DNA from 3 places in the Barnesiella sp. An22 genome. Region 1 is predicted to be linked to each of the others. Evidence: riboswitches for the same ligand, from Rfam matches in the RefSeq annotation. Region 1 holds a riboswitch; each other region holds the start of a gene.
What was found. Region 1 has a riboswitch for cobalamin ahead of ABGT88_RS00380 (anaerobic ribonucleoside triphosphate reductase). Riboswitches for the same ligand answer to the same signal wherever they lie in the genome.
Positions count from the first base shown of each region.

Region 2: it holds a riboswitch for cobalamin, as region 1 does, so the genes downstream of both, ABGT88_RS06535 (hypothetical protein) here and ABGT88_RS00380 (anaerobic ribonucleoside triphosphate reductase) in region 1, are expected to answer to the same signal.
Region 3: it holds a riboswitch for cobalamin, as region 1 does, so the genes downstream of both, ABGT88_RS06005 (DUF5074 domain-containing protein) here and ABGT88_RS00380 (anaerobic ribonucleoside triphosphate reductase) in region 1, are expected to answer to the same signal.

Region 1 is NZ_OZ007014.1:99,484-103,687, forward strand. It holds gene ABGT88_RS00380 (anaerobic ribonucleoside triphosphate reductase) at 1-1,511, opposite strand, end outside; cobalamin riboswitch at 1,564-1,772, opposite strand; gene queA (tRNA preQ1(34) S-adenosylmethionine ribosyltransferase-isomerase QueA) at 2,129-3,178, opposite strand; gene truB (tRNA pseudouridine(55) synthase TruB) at 3,175-3,912, opposite strand; gene ABGT88_RS00395 (undecaprenyl-diphosphate phosphatase) at 3,912-4,204, opposite strand, start outside.
Region 2 is NZ_OZ007014.1:1,641,068-1,645,271, forward strand. It holds gene ABGT88_RS06530 (threonine/serine exporter ThrE family protein) at 1-426, opposite strand, end outside; gene ABGT88_RS06535 (hypothetical protein) at 983-2,074, opposite strand; cobalamin riboswitch at 2,215-2,420, opposite strand; gene ABGT88_RS06540 (alkaline phosphatase) at 2,512-3,888, opposite strand.
Region 3 is NZ_OZ007014.1:1,492,561-1,496,764, reverse strand. It holds gene ABGT88_RS06010 (DUF5074 domain-containing protein) at 1-953, opposite strand, end outside; gene ABGT88_RS06005 (DUF5074 domain-containing protein) at 978-2,435, opposite strand; cobalamin riboswitch at 2,693-2,889, opposite strand; gene ABGT88_RS06000 (LamG-like jellyroll fold domain-containing protein) at 3,115-4,204, opposite strand, start outside.

The sequences.
Region 1 (4,204 bases):
AGCTCTTCGGCCTCGCGACGCGCCTCGATGGCCAGGCGCGGCATATTCATCGAGGTAAAGGAGAGGTTGCCCCGCCCCCACGAACTCTTCGCACCGTGCAGGTTTTCAAACACCCGGGTACGGCAACCCATCGTGGCCACCTCGTAGCGGAAGCGGTCGGGGTCGTCGGCCCGCCAAAATTCGTTTCGGTTGTAGTCGGTATCGAGAAATACGAAATTGGGAAAGAGCGAAGTGGCCGTGGTGCGGCACGACTCGAGCAGCAGGTCGAAGTTGGGCGCCTTGAACGGGATACGTCCCGCCATCGCCCCCTCGAAGTCGGCCATCGCCGCAGCATAATCCTCGTCGCTGTACGATACCCCATCCTTCACCTTGAAAATCTGTATCGGGAAGACCGGCACCTCGCCGTGGCCCAACCCCTCGGTTGTAGCCGAGAGCAGCTCGCGTATGACCATGCGCCCCTCGGGCGAGGTATCGGTACCGTAGTTTATCGAACTGAAAACCACCTGGTTGCCACCCCGCGAGTGCATGGTGTTGAGATTGTGCACCAACCCCTCCATGGCTTGGTGGGTATCCTTGCGGGTAGTCTCGTAGCTTTGTGTCCAGGCGGTGCGCAACTCATTGGCCGAGAGAGTCAGGCCCAGAGTCTGCAGGCGGTCGGCCAGTGCAGCCTGTTGCACCTCCGTATCGGCTATCGAGGCGACCGAGTCGGCTATCGCCTCTCGCAGCGACGGATGGTCGCTCTCGCCGTGCAGGCGCAAGATGAAGTCGATGGCCGTCTCGAGATGTTTGCGGAAACTCTTCAGCACCCCCGGTGCCATGAAGTGGTCGAAAGCCGGGATGGCCTGCCCGCCGTGCTGCTCGTTCTGGTTGGTCTGGAACACGATAGTGGCCAGCGTGGCGTAGCTCTGTATCGACTGGGGTGTGCGCACGGTTCCGTTTTTGGTGTGGAAACCGCGGTTGAAAATATCCTCCAGGTCGTACTGCACGCAGGTGGTCGTCTTGGTGGGATAGTAGTCGAGGTCGTGGATGTGAATGTCGCCCTCGCGGTGCGCCCGCCCGTAGCGCACCCCCACCAGATACTTGTAGGCGTAATCCTTGGTCACCTCCGAGGCGAAGGTCATCATCTGCCCGGCCGGCGTATGCGACGACATGTTGGCGTTGCTCAGGTTCACGTCGTTCTTCTCGACAGCCACGATGCCGTCCATCACCTGCTTCATCGAGGTGCGTTTCTCGCGCTCCTTGGTGCGCCACTCGCGATAGATGATGAAGCGCTTGGCCACCGAAGGGTTGCGCCGCATCAGATGGCGCTCGACCAGATCTTGAATCTCCTCGACCGAAATCTCGCTCTTGTCGATGGCGGCGGCCACCTCGCCGGCAATCTGTTTCACCGCAGTTTCGTCGTCGATACCATCGGCCCGATAGGCCTTGGCAATAGCCCGCTCGATTTTGGCAATCGAGAAACTCTCTTGGGCACCATCGCGCTTGGCAATGGTAATGCCTGCATAATCCATGTTGATAAGTTGTTTAGGGTTGGATACTGCGGACGTCTCCTCGAACGTCCTTTTGCTTCTCTCTCACTCCGGCAGGTCTTCTGGCTCTTCCCTGCCCCGATGACGCCTTCCCGACATTACAGAAACAGATTCTCGTCAGTGGCTCGTGTCACGGGACTTTCACAGGAATTACAGCAGCGGGACTGCTCGGGATTCTCACCCGATTCCCTTTTTATCGACACCATCGTACAACGGGGCCGAACCGGAATGCGGGTACAAAGTTACACAAATTCGCGATAACCAAACAACAAATTTCGAGACAAAAGTTTCCTTTTTCGGGAAACTTTTGAAAACCAGAATAGAAAAAAGTTTCCTGAAACCAGCAACGAATAGAGGCCCATACCAACTCCCATATGGAAACTATACTGCTATAAAACAGCAAAAAAGGCATCTATTCCATTGTTCAATCGGATATCCAATCGAATCAACCAAATTGTTATCTATTCCAGCAACATAATAAAAAAGGCGAGATAGTAATCTCTCTATAAGAGAGAGAACCTTGCCGCACCATTTGTCCCCAAGGTGCAACAAGGTTCTCTGTATCTTCCGGGACAAGAGCGTCCCTGATATCTTACCAATTACAGAATGAGCATGGCGTCGCCATAGGCACCGAAACGATACCCCTCCTTGAGGGCAGCATCGTAGGCCTCGAGGACAATTTCATATCCGCCGAATGCCGCTACCATCATCAGCATGGTCGAAAGCGGCATGTGGAAGTTGGTCACCAGACTGGTGGCTACCGTAAAGTCGTAGGGCGGGAAGATGAACTTGTTGGTCCAGCCGTCGTAGGTCTTCATGTGGCCGCCGGTGCTGACCGCACTCTCGATACCCCGCATCACCGAGGTACCCACGGCGCACACCTTGTGGCCGCCATCCTTGGCGTGGTTGACGAGCTCGACCAACTCGGGAGTTACAATCAGCTGCTCCGAGTCCATTTTGTGCTTGGTGAGGTCTTCGACATCGATTTCACGGAAGTTACCCAGGCCCGAATGGAGGGTGAGGAAGCCGTAGTCGATGCCCTTGATCTCCATGCGCTTCAACAGCTCACGGCTGAAGTGGAGCCCGGCAGCGGGAGTGACCACAGCCCCTTCGTGGCGAGCAAAGATATTTTGATAACGCTCGGCATCGAGCTCCTCGACCGGGCGGGTGATATAGGCCGGCAAAGGCATCTCGCCCAGTTTGTAGAGGGCCTCTTTGAACTCGTCGTGCGAGCCGTCGTAGAGAAATCGCAACGTACGGCCGCGCGAGGTGGTATTGTCGATTACCTCGGCCACCATCGAGTCGTCGTCGCCGAAATAGAGTTTGTTGCCGATACGTATCTTACGGGCCGGCTCTACCAGAACGTCCCACAGGCGATTCTCTTCGTTGAGCTCACGCAGAAGGAATACCTCGATTTTGGCACCGGTCTTTTCTTTATTGCCATAGAGGCGGGCGGGAAAGACTTTGGTGTCGTTGAATACAAACACATCTTTCTCTTCGAAATAGTCGATAATCTCTTTGAAGATGCGGTGTTCAATCTTTCCCGTTTTCCGGTCGATGACCATCAACCGGGACTCGTCCCGGTTTTTTGCCGGGTATTGAGCGATTTGCGCTTCGGGCAATTTGAATTTGAATTGGGACAGTTTCATATTTGTTCGTTATTACTTTCTTCGTTTTTATCTTCTTCGGAGGTTGTCAAGGGGGCCTCGTCGATCATTCGGGCCACCTCATCGACCGACAGGCAATCGGCGAGCGTCACATCGCCCACCCGTGTACGCACAAGCCCCACCAGATGAGCTCCACTGCCGAGGGCCGCCCCGATGTCGCGGGCAAGAGCCCGTATGTAAGTACCCTTGCTGCAAACGACCCGTATCTGGATAAGGGGCAATTCGCAGGAGAGCAGCTCGATTTCGTCGATCACCAGCTCCTTGGGTTTAAGTTCTACCTCCTGCCCCTTGCGCGCCATGTCGTAGGCTCTGCGCCCATCGATCTTACAAGCCGAATAGGAGGGAGGCACCTGCATAATGGAACCGACAAAACGCGGTAATGTTCGCTCTACGCTCTCGCGGGTGATGTGCTCGTGCGGGTAGTGTGCATCGATTTCGGTCTCCAGGTCGAACGAGGGGGTAGTCGCACCCAACTGCAAGGTGGCGATATACTCTTTGGTATGGTACTGAAACTCCTCGATACGCTTGGTTGCACGTCCGGTGCAGACAATCATCACTCCCGTAGCCAGGGGGTCGAGTGTACCGGCATGACCCACTTTCAGTTTCTTCTGCTTGAGCCTGCGCAATATCCGCAATCGGATTCGCTTGACCACATCGAACGAGGTCCAATGCAGCGGTTTGTCGATATATATGATTTCGCCTTCGTTAAAATCCATTACATAATCGTTAAGTTATGTCCCGTCAACAACATGACGAGAATCACACCACCCACTATTATACGATACCACCCGAAGGCCTTGAATCCATAGCGGGTAACGAAACCGATGAAAAACTTGATGGCCAGCAAGGCTACCACAAAGGCAACTACGTTGCCCAACAACAAAGTACCCATGTTGTTCATAATCAAATCGGCTCCTTCAGGTTCTGAAAACAGCTTCAGCATCTTGTATGCCATTGCCGCAAACATGGTGGGAACAGCCAGAAAGAACGAGAACTCGGCTGCCGCCT
Region 2 (4,204 bases), 1.5 Mb from region 1:
CCAGTCGCCGTTGAAGAGCCGGCAGAACGAGGCATTGGCAAAGCCTACCAGAATCCACACCGTCCACGGGTTCATGCGAGGTTTGCTCGTGATGGCGTGGAATTTCTCCCACAGCGTGTCGAGCGGGAGGTGGTTGTCGTAGGCTTCCCAGCTGAGGGCGCTCAATTCGGAGTTGAATTCAAAATTGATTGCCCCCGATTTCGCGGTACTCACCGTGCTGTATACGTGGGCGTTGTCCTTGCTTCGCAAGGTCATGCTGATGGTTTTGTGAAAGAGTGTCATGTGGGCTTCGAACCCAAACGACTCGGCTATACGGGCCGTGTTGCGCACGATACGCGAGGTATGTACGCCCGATGCCATCAAACAGGTTGCATATTCCGTGAGGAATTGCGATACCGATTTCAGTTCTTCGTGTACGTTGTTCACCTTATTGTAGTATTGACCAATGTTTCAGCGTGCAAAGATAGTGAAAGGCGAGAGCAGTGGCAAATGGAAAACGAAGTTTTCGACATTTGACAGAGCCGAGCCGCCTCCTTTCTTCTGGAAAGATAGTGAAAGGCGAGAGCAGTGGCAAATGGAAAACGAAGTTTTCGACATTTGACAGAGCCGAGCCGCCTCCTTTCTTCTGGAAAGATAGTGAAAGGCGAGAGCAGTGGCAAATGGAAAACGAAGTTTTCGACATTTGACAGAGCCGAGCCGCCTCCTTTCTTCTGGAAAGATAGTGAAAGGCGAGAGCAGTGGCAAATGGAAAACGAAGTTTTCGACATTTGACAGAGCCGAGCCGCCTCCTTTCTTCTGGAAAGATAGTGAAAGGCGAGAGCAGTGGCAAATGGAAAACGAAGTTTTCGACATTTGACGGTGCCCGGGCCGCCCATTCTCTTCTTTCAAGATAGAGATTGGAAAGAGAGAACCGATAGCCGGTGCATGTTGACCGCATCGACTATCGGCTCACAGGTCGGGAGTAGTCGTTCAGGCGAACGATTTATTCGCCCCAAACGCTCTTCGCAATATTTTTCATCGTTACGATTTTGCTCCACATCATCTGTTCCGAGACGATGCTGTTGCCCTCGTTGTCGCGGAAGTCGCCCTGGCTGCTCAGGTGGAGCGACTCGAGCGGGAGCAGACGAGCTGCATTCTCGATGTGCAGCGTGATGCTGCTGGTCGATATGGGTTGCAGGCTCGAGGTCGAAATCAATCCCAGAATCACCTCTTTGCCCTGGCAGTAGTTGAGCATGGAGAGGTCGATGTTCTCGTTTTCGCGGTCGCCGAAGTCGAGTGCAATGGCATCGGCCCGGGTCGAGAGCAGCAGCTCGGCCGTCTTCTCCTTGTCGCCCACGCGCCACCACTTCTCGTGGAACTGCAGCGAGATGCACATGTCGTCGGGTTTCTGAGCCAGACAAGCCTCGGTGAGTTTGGCCGAGGTAGCCACCAGCGAAAGCAGGTCGATGTGTGCGGCCTGGGCCACCTGCTCGAGGTCGCTGTTGCCGGCCAGGTTCCAGGCGTAGTCGCTCAGTTGCAGGAATCGGCACCCCATGTCGTAAAACTCGTTGATGACCGTCTGGTAAGTTTGGGCGATGTCGTGCACGAGCAAATCCATATCGGGGTAGTAGCGCCCGGTATTGTAGCGGTTCTCGGGGCGGAGCAGCTCGGCCAGCAGCGTAGCAGGCGAGGGGAGCAGCACCTTGGCATACATGTCGCCCCCGATGATACCCGTCAGGTAGGTGAAGCGCTGGGTCACCTTCGGCGTGGAGGGGTAGGCGTTGTCAAATCCGATTTTGCCCGAGATAACCGACTCCTTCACCTCTTCGGGTTGAGCCGGTTCCTGTTTCGTGATATTCTCCAGGTGGTGGAAAAAGTCGAGATAGTTGGTCGACTTGTAGTCGCCGTCGGTTACACACTTCAGCCCTATCTCTTTGCACTTCTCGACAATGCGATAAATCTCTTTATCTTCGATTTCGTGCAGCTTGGCCGAACTCCACACCCCGTCGTGATACAGTTTGCGGGCTTCGACGAGGGGCTCGGAGTATACGAAGCTCCCCGTTATATCTACACTAAAAGGAATTTTTCTTGCCATAATCTTTTCTTTTTTAGTTAAATACTGAATGGCGGAATAGAGTCGCCCACGCGACGCCTACTCCTATTGCTCAAGCAAAAAATCTCTTTTTTCCGAAAAATTTTCTTTCGACCGGCGGCTCGGTCCACGGAGCCGGCAACAGTTGTTTCTACGCAATCGGCAGGTCTTCTGACTTGTCTCCCTCTCAGACGCCTTCCCAATCGAGTCTGGATTAGTGGCATTGCAGTATTTGTCTGAAAACTCATACGAAACTCACAGCAGCGGGCCTGTTCGGGATTTGCACCCGATTCCCTTTTCATTGCCTCGGCCGATTCGGACGGGGCAAACCGATTACGGGGGGCAAAGTTATATCCTTTGTCCTAATTTCACAATGTTTTTCTAAAAAAATCTTACACAAAAGAGACTGTGTCTTTTGTATTACTCTGAAGATTAGCTATTTATTTATATCCGAAAATCTCGGAAACGATTCGGGGAATATCGGTGTTGTCGATGGTTCCGCCAAACTTTTCGGCACCCGCTCCTATGGCATAGAGGGGCACATAGCCGGCCGTGTGCGAGCCGCAGGTCCAGGCGATGCGGGCTATCTCGTTGATGATTTGTTTGGCCGTTTCGGTCATCGGTTCGTTGGCCTCGTAGAGCGACTGTACCAATGTGTCCGAGGGGTTGAGCAAGGTCTCCTCGTATACCCGTTTGAGGCGGGCCTCCTGTTCGGCCGTAAGGGTGAGGTGCGACCAGAAGCCGAAGGCCTGCGACAGAGCCGTTTTCACCCTCTCCCACGAAACCGGTTCTCCAGCCCGTCGCCAGTCGGCAATCTGCCGGGTGAAGGTCGAGCCGCTCATCGTCTGGTACTGGAGCGCCTGCAGGTTGAGGGCATATTCGCCCGTGCCCAGTACCACACCACCCGTTTCGTGGTCGGCCGTAACAATGATAAGGGTTTCGTCGGGGTGAGCCCGGTAAAAGTCACAGGCAATCTGTACCGACTCCTCCAGGTCTTTCACCTCGCGCAGGTCGGTAGCCCCGTCGCGCGTGTGTCCCGCCCAATCGATCTGAGCCCCCTCGATCATCAGGAAGAAGCCCCGCTCGTTGCGCGACAGGAAATCCACGGCGCAGCGGGTGAGGTCGGCCAGCCGCATGTCGCCGGGCTGGCGGTCTATGGCATAGGTGATGCTTCGCTCGGGAAACAGCACCATCTTCCCGGCCTTCTGGGCCTTGCGTTGGTAATCGTCTACACTGGTAGCCAGCACATATCCCCGCTTGGGCAGCAGGTCGTAGAGCGATTCCCTGCCGGGGAGCGACGGTTGCTTGAATCGGTTGCCGGCGTAGAAGTCGAACCCCGTCGCCAGCAGGTCGAGCCCCACCTCGTAGCGGTTGTTGCGGTTCACCTGGTGGGCATAGAAGGCCCCCGGCGTGGCATCGTCGATTTCGCTGCTGGTCACGATACCCACAGCTGCCCCCTGCTGTTGAGCCTTCACCGCTATGCTGTATACCGGTACACTGTCGGCATCGACCCCCACCATCTTGTTCCGGGTCTTCACTCCGCAAGCCAGAGCCGTGCCCGCCGCAGCCGAGTCGGTAATGTCGCTGCTGGCCGAGCCGGTATTCACGAAAGCCGAGTGGGGGAATTGCGAGAAGAGCAGCCGCTCCGGTCCTTGCCGGCCGGCCAGCTCGCCATAAAAGAGTTCGGTAGCATTCACCTCGTTCACACCCATGCCGTCGCCGATGATGTAAAACACATACTTGGGCCCGGCAGCCTGTGCCGCCCACACGGTGGCCATCGCCAGCCCCAAGAGCAGGGGAAACCATCTTCTTGTCATACCTGTCGCGTTTATGGGTGGAGGTTGCAGATGCCCCCGCCCGTTTCACTCCAGCAAAAGTAGCGAAAGCCCCCGTCTCCCGCTTGGCCGATTCTGTGAAATCTCTGTGACAATGGTGTTTCAAATTCTTGTACCTGCCGTGGCATTCAAGTGTCGTTGGTAGCTCGTGTCATTCCGCACTCGACGCGGAGTCCAGTTCGTCGGGAATTACCCTTTGTTCCTTGTTCAGTGGACCCCGCATCGGGGGGGCGGGGTGACATCCTTGTCATACCGCGCTGCGACGCGGTATCCAGAAGTTATCGGGGGCGGGGCTGTC
Region 3 (4,204 bases), 1.4 Mb from region 1:
ACGCCCGACGAGTTCATAAACTCGGCCGAGATGTCGGCACTGATGGGTTTCTCGAGTATGACGCTCATGGTCTCGGTGTCGACAAAGGTGAGATAACTTTTCAGGCTGCCCGAGCGGCCGCAGGTAGCCACCACGATTTCGTGGTCGCCCGTGCGACAGATACCGCTGATAAATTCGCCCGAAAGGTCGAGCGAACGGGTCAACTTGTTGCTGTCTTTCGTGAACTCGAAGAGCTGGGTATTGGTCCAGAATCCCCCGCCGGAACAATAGAGGTGATCGCCGATGACGGTCATGCCGCGTGTGCCCACAACGGTCTCGATTGTATTCCCCTGGTTGCCGAAGTGGTATCCACCCTCCACGAGAGTCAACTCGCCGGTCTCGGTATCGAGGCGGAACATGCCCTGTCCGTCGGCCAGAAAGAGGTTATGCTCGTCGATAACGGCCAGATTCTCGAGCGGCGTGACCAGCGGCAACGAGTCGACCACCTCGAGCGAGCCCTCGGGTTTATGAAACTTCAGGTCCTTGAAATGGAATACCTTCTCGCGGCGGAAGGTCTCGGCATCGACAATGACGATAGTCCCGTCGCCCGGCTCGCTGTTTCCCAAATCGGGCACCTCGGTATTGTTGCTCATGATGTAAATCTTGTTTCCATAGAGGTAGAGATCTTGCGACGTATTGCCGCAGGCCGAACCGTTGACGGTACGGTAGACATTCTGCTCGACCTGCCCCTCGGGCGAAATCCAGGTGACCGAGCCGTTCTCCAGACGCGGGGCTCCCTGGTTGAGAATCAACACTCCGTCGGGCGAAGCATATCCGCCGAGAGCCGTGGGCGGATTAGTGCCGCCACCGCCCGTATTACCACCGTTACCTACAAGTTCGGGGTCGGACGAGCAACCGCCCGCCGCAACCATGGCCCCCGTCAGCACGAGGGCTGCAATCCATCTGTTATTCATTGCGCAAAACATATTTCTTACAGATTACTGACGACCGGCCGGGAAATAGAAGCCGGCGGGGAAGTGGGTATAGTTTTCGTATTTGACGGCCGGAGCCTCGGTGCTGGTGGCAAAGTCGAATCCCCAGATCTGGTTCTGCCCGAAGAGGGCATACGACTTGAGGGTATTGATGTAGACACGTCCCGACTTGGGGTGCACGCCCAGTCCGTTGTAACGGATGCCGGCGTTCTTGTCCAGAGCAGAGAGGTCGACCATCCATTGCTCGGCCTCGAGACCCGAGTCGGCCTTGAGATCTTCGCTCTCGTCGAAAGGCAGACAGTAGACCGTCACCCCATCGGCATAGTAGAGGTTGTTGCCATAGGCGGCGAAGGCCTCGCCCGACGAACCCACGGCCGGTTCAACGCCTATGCGGCGCTGAATCATCGAGCGGTCCGACAGGTTGAACTTGCCGATGGCAATCTGTCCCGAGCCTACGGTCGTCGAGGTAGAGGTCATCACCCACATCCGGCCGTCGTCGGCGCCCTGAATGCCCAGCACACGGTTGATCATGCAGGGGATGCTGTACGGGAACGAAATCGACGTCACGGCATCGCTCTCGGTCGAGAGCTCGAGAATCTTGCTCAAATAGCCCGACTTGAAGGTGTAGGCCTTGCCTCCCATCGTCACGAAGCGGCTCTTCGGCGCACCGTCCGAACCGGTCACGAAGGTCAGCGACTTGGCCGTGGGGTCGAAACGGTAGATACCGGCGTTGTCGCGGATATAGAGATGCTGCTCGTCGAGCACGGCGATATGCGTGGGCCAGTCGAGCCCCTGCAGGTCGTCGGTCGTGTAGGCGGCCGTACGCTTCAAGGTGTGGGCATCGGCCACCACCAGCATGCCGTCGTTTTCGAACACCGTGCCGTTGGGGTTCTTGTTGCCATTCTGCGAGATGATATAGACCTTGCCGTTACAGAACGCCATGTCCTGTGCCACGTTGCCCAGCTCGGTACCGTTGACCGTCTTGTAGGCATCGGCCACCACATACCCCTCGGGCGAAATCCAGGTGAGCGAGCCGTTCTCGGTAGTCATGTTCCCCTCGTTGAGCACAAAGACCCCGGCCGGGTCGTCAAAGGCATTCAGACAATACAGCTCCACCTTTTGCGAAAGGTTCTTCCCGCCTGCGCCCGCTACCGTGACGGTGAGCGTAGCTTTTGTTTCGGCATCGGCCGTGGCCGAGATTTCGATTTTCCGGGCATCCTGGTCGACCGTTGCACTCCACCCGGCGGGCAGCGATTCGGTCTTGACCGACTGCACATGCTCTGCCGCATAGGCAATCTCTACTTGGGTATCGGGAACCACAAACACCGGCACATCGGTTGCAACAGCCGTTGTCCACTCAAACTTCGGGTCGGGCATCGGTTCTTCACTCTCTTTCGAGCAACTGCCCATAATCAGAGCTACCGCTACCAGCAGCACGCCCCACATCTTTCTTACTTTCATCATTCTACTTTTGGATAAAAATCTATTATTTAACAAGTTGTTGAAAATTTGCAAAACAAGGTCCCGGGCCGGAGAAGAGACGGCAAGCCCGGCCGTTGCCATATTGTCAAGACGGCAACGCGTCGTGCCTGCCTGTTCCCGGGCAGATGCCCCAACAGGTTTACACAGTACCCCGACACGGGTTATGAATGGCTCGAAAAGCCTGAAAAAAGTATATAGCATTTACGTCGTACATTTAACCGTCCTGTCCACGGGCTCGATTAAAAACAAAAACTGACGGCAGGTCTTCTGACTGACTCCCCACTCGAGGCCTTCCCGATATTGCAATCAGTGGCGTATAGAATTCGAGCGGTTGGCGGAGCTTCACAGCAGCGGGACTGTCCGGGATTTTCACCCGATTCCCTTTTAATCCTCGAGGCCCGGCGGACCTTTTGGAACCAATCGGCTGCAAAATTAGTATTTTTTTCTGGAGAAAGATAACTTTTTGCTTCCTACTTCAAACAGATTGTATATGGTGCAGCTTATAGTCTTTATCCTCAGCGGTCTTGACAACACACTCCCCCCACAAAAAAAGCATGAGCGCATATAGCCGAGATGCGGCTGTATGCGCTCATGAGTTTCTCTGAAGAAGTTTTGCCGGTTCTCTCCTACACCGGCTCCATTTTTTTCTATACTGCCAAACTTATCTTACCAGAACCTTCTGGCCGCCGATAATGTAGAAACCGTTCGGCAGATTCTCGGCAGCAACCTCCCGAGGTACGTTGGCCCGCACCTTCATGCCTTGCAAATTGAAGACATCGACACGGGCACTTCCCGAATCCACACGGTCGGAGACCACAGACTCGATGCCCGAACTCGCCGATTGCCCCTCGAGTATCCAGGCATTCAGCTCCTTTACCCGGGTCGTGGCCGAGGCAAAGGCTTCGATGCCGTTGGCATCGGCTTCGGTGGGGAAGACACGGATGGAGGTAGCCCACTTGTCGTTCACGAAGATGTCGAGGATGGAGTGGTCGATAAAGATATTTATCTTCAGCTCACTCCCCACGGCCGGACGCTCGGGCAAGATGCAACGATAGACACCGTCGTATACGCCGGCGTCGTTGGTCAACCGAGGCAGGGCGCTGAAGTCGGCCACGAGTTCACCCGTTGCCGGAGTGTACGAAACAACGGCCTCGGCACTGCCGCTCTTGAAGATGTGGAAACCGAAGTCGGAGGCACCCACCTCGAATGTGCCGCATATCTCGACCGAGCGTCCGCTCACAGGCGAGAGGTCGAGAGTACCGTTCAGGTCGAACCCCGTGCGGGTAAAGGTGGTCGTGGTGCGTAACCCGGTCAACCCCTCATAAGGTTTCTGCGACAGCGAGCCGTCCTCAGCAATAGACCACTCGCGAGGCAACGAATAGCAGTGAGCCCAACCCAGGTTCCAGTTGGAGACCGACGACAACTTGTCGGGGACAATGCCCAGGGAAATCACCTTGTCGTTGTGCCGATAGATGGTGGGCGACAAGAGACCGAAGCCGTCGCGGGAGTTCAGCTCGACCAGACGCGGTTGCGAAGAATCGGCATCGGGCACAAACTTTCCATCGGCGGCAATCGAGCCCGTCCAGTACAAGGTGTGAACACCTTGCGATGTGTTGAGCGGCGTGACGGTGAACAGCCATCGGCCGTCGGGCATCGGGGTGATGTTGGGCATCTCCCAGAAGGTACCGGCTTCGGCAGCCGACGAGCCCGTGAAGAAGAGGTCGCCGTCGTTGCTCCACATGCCGGTGAGC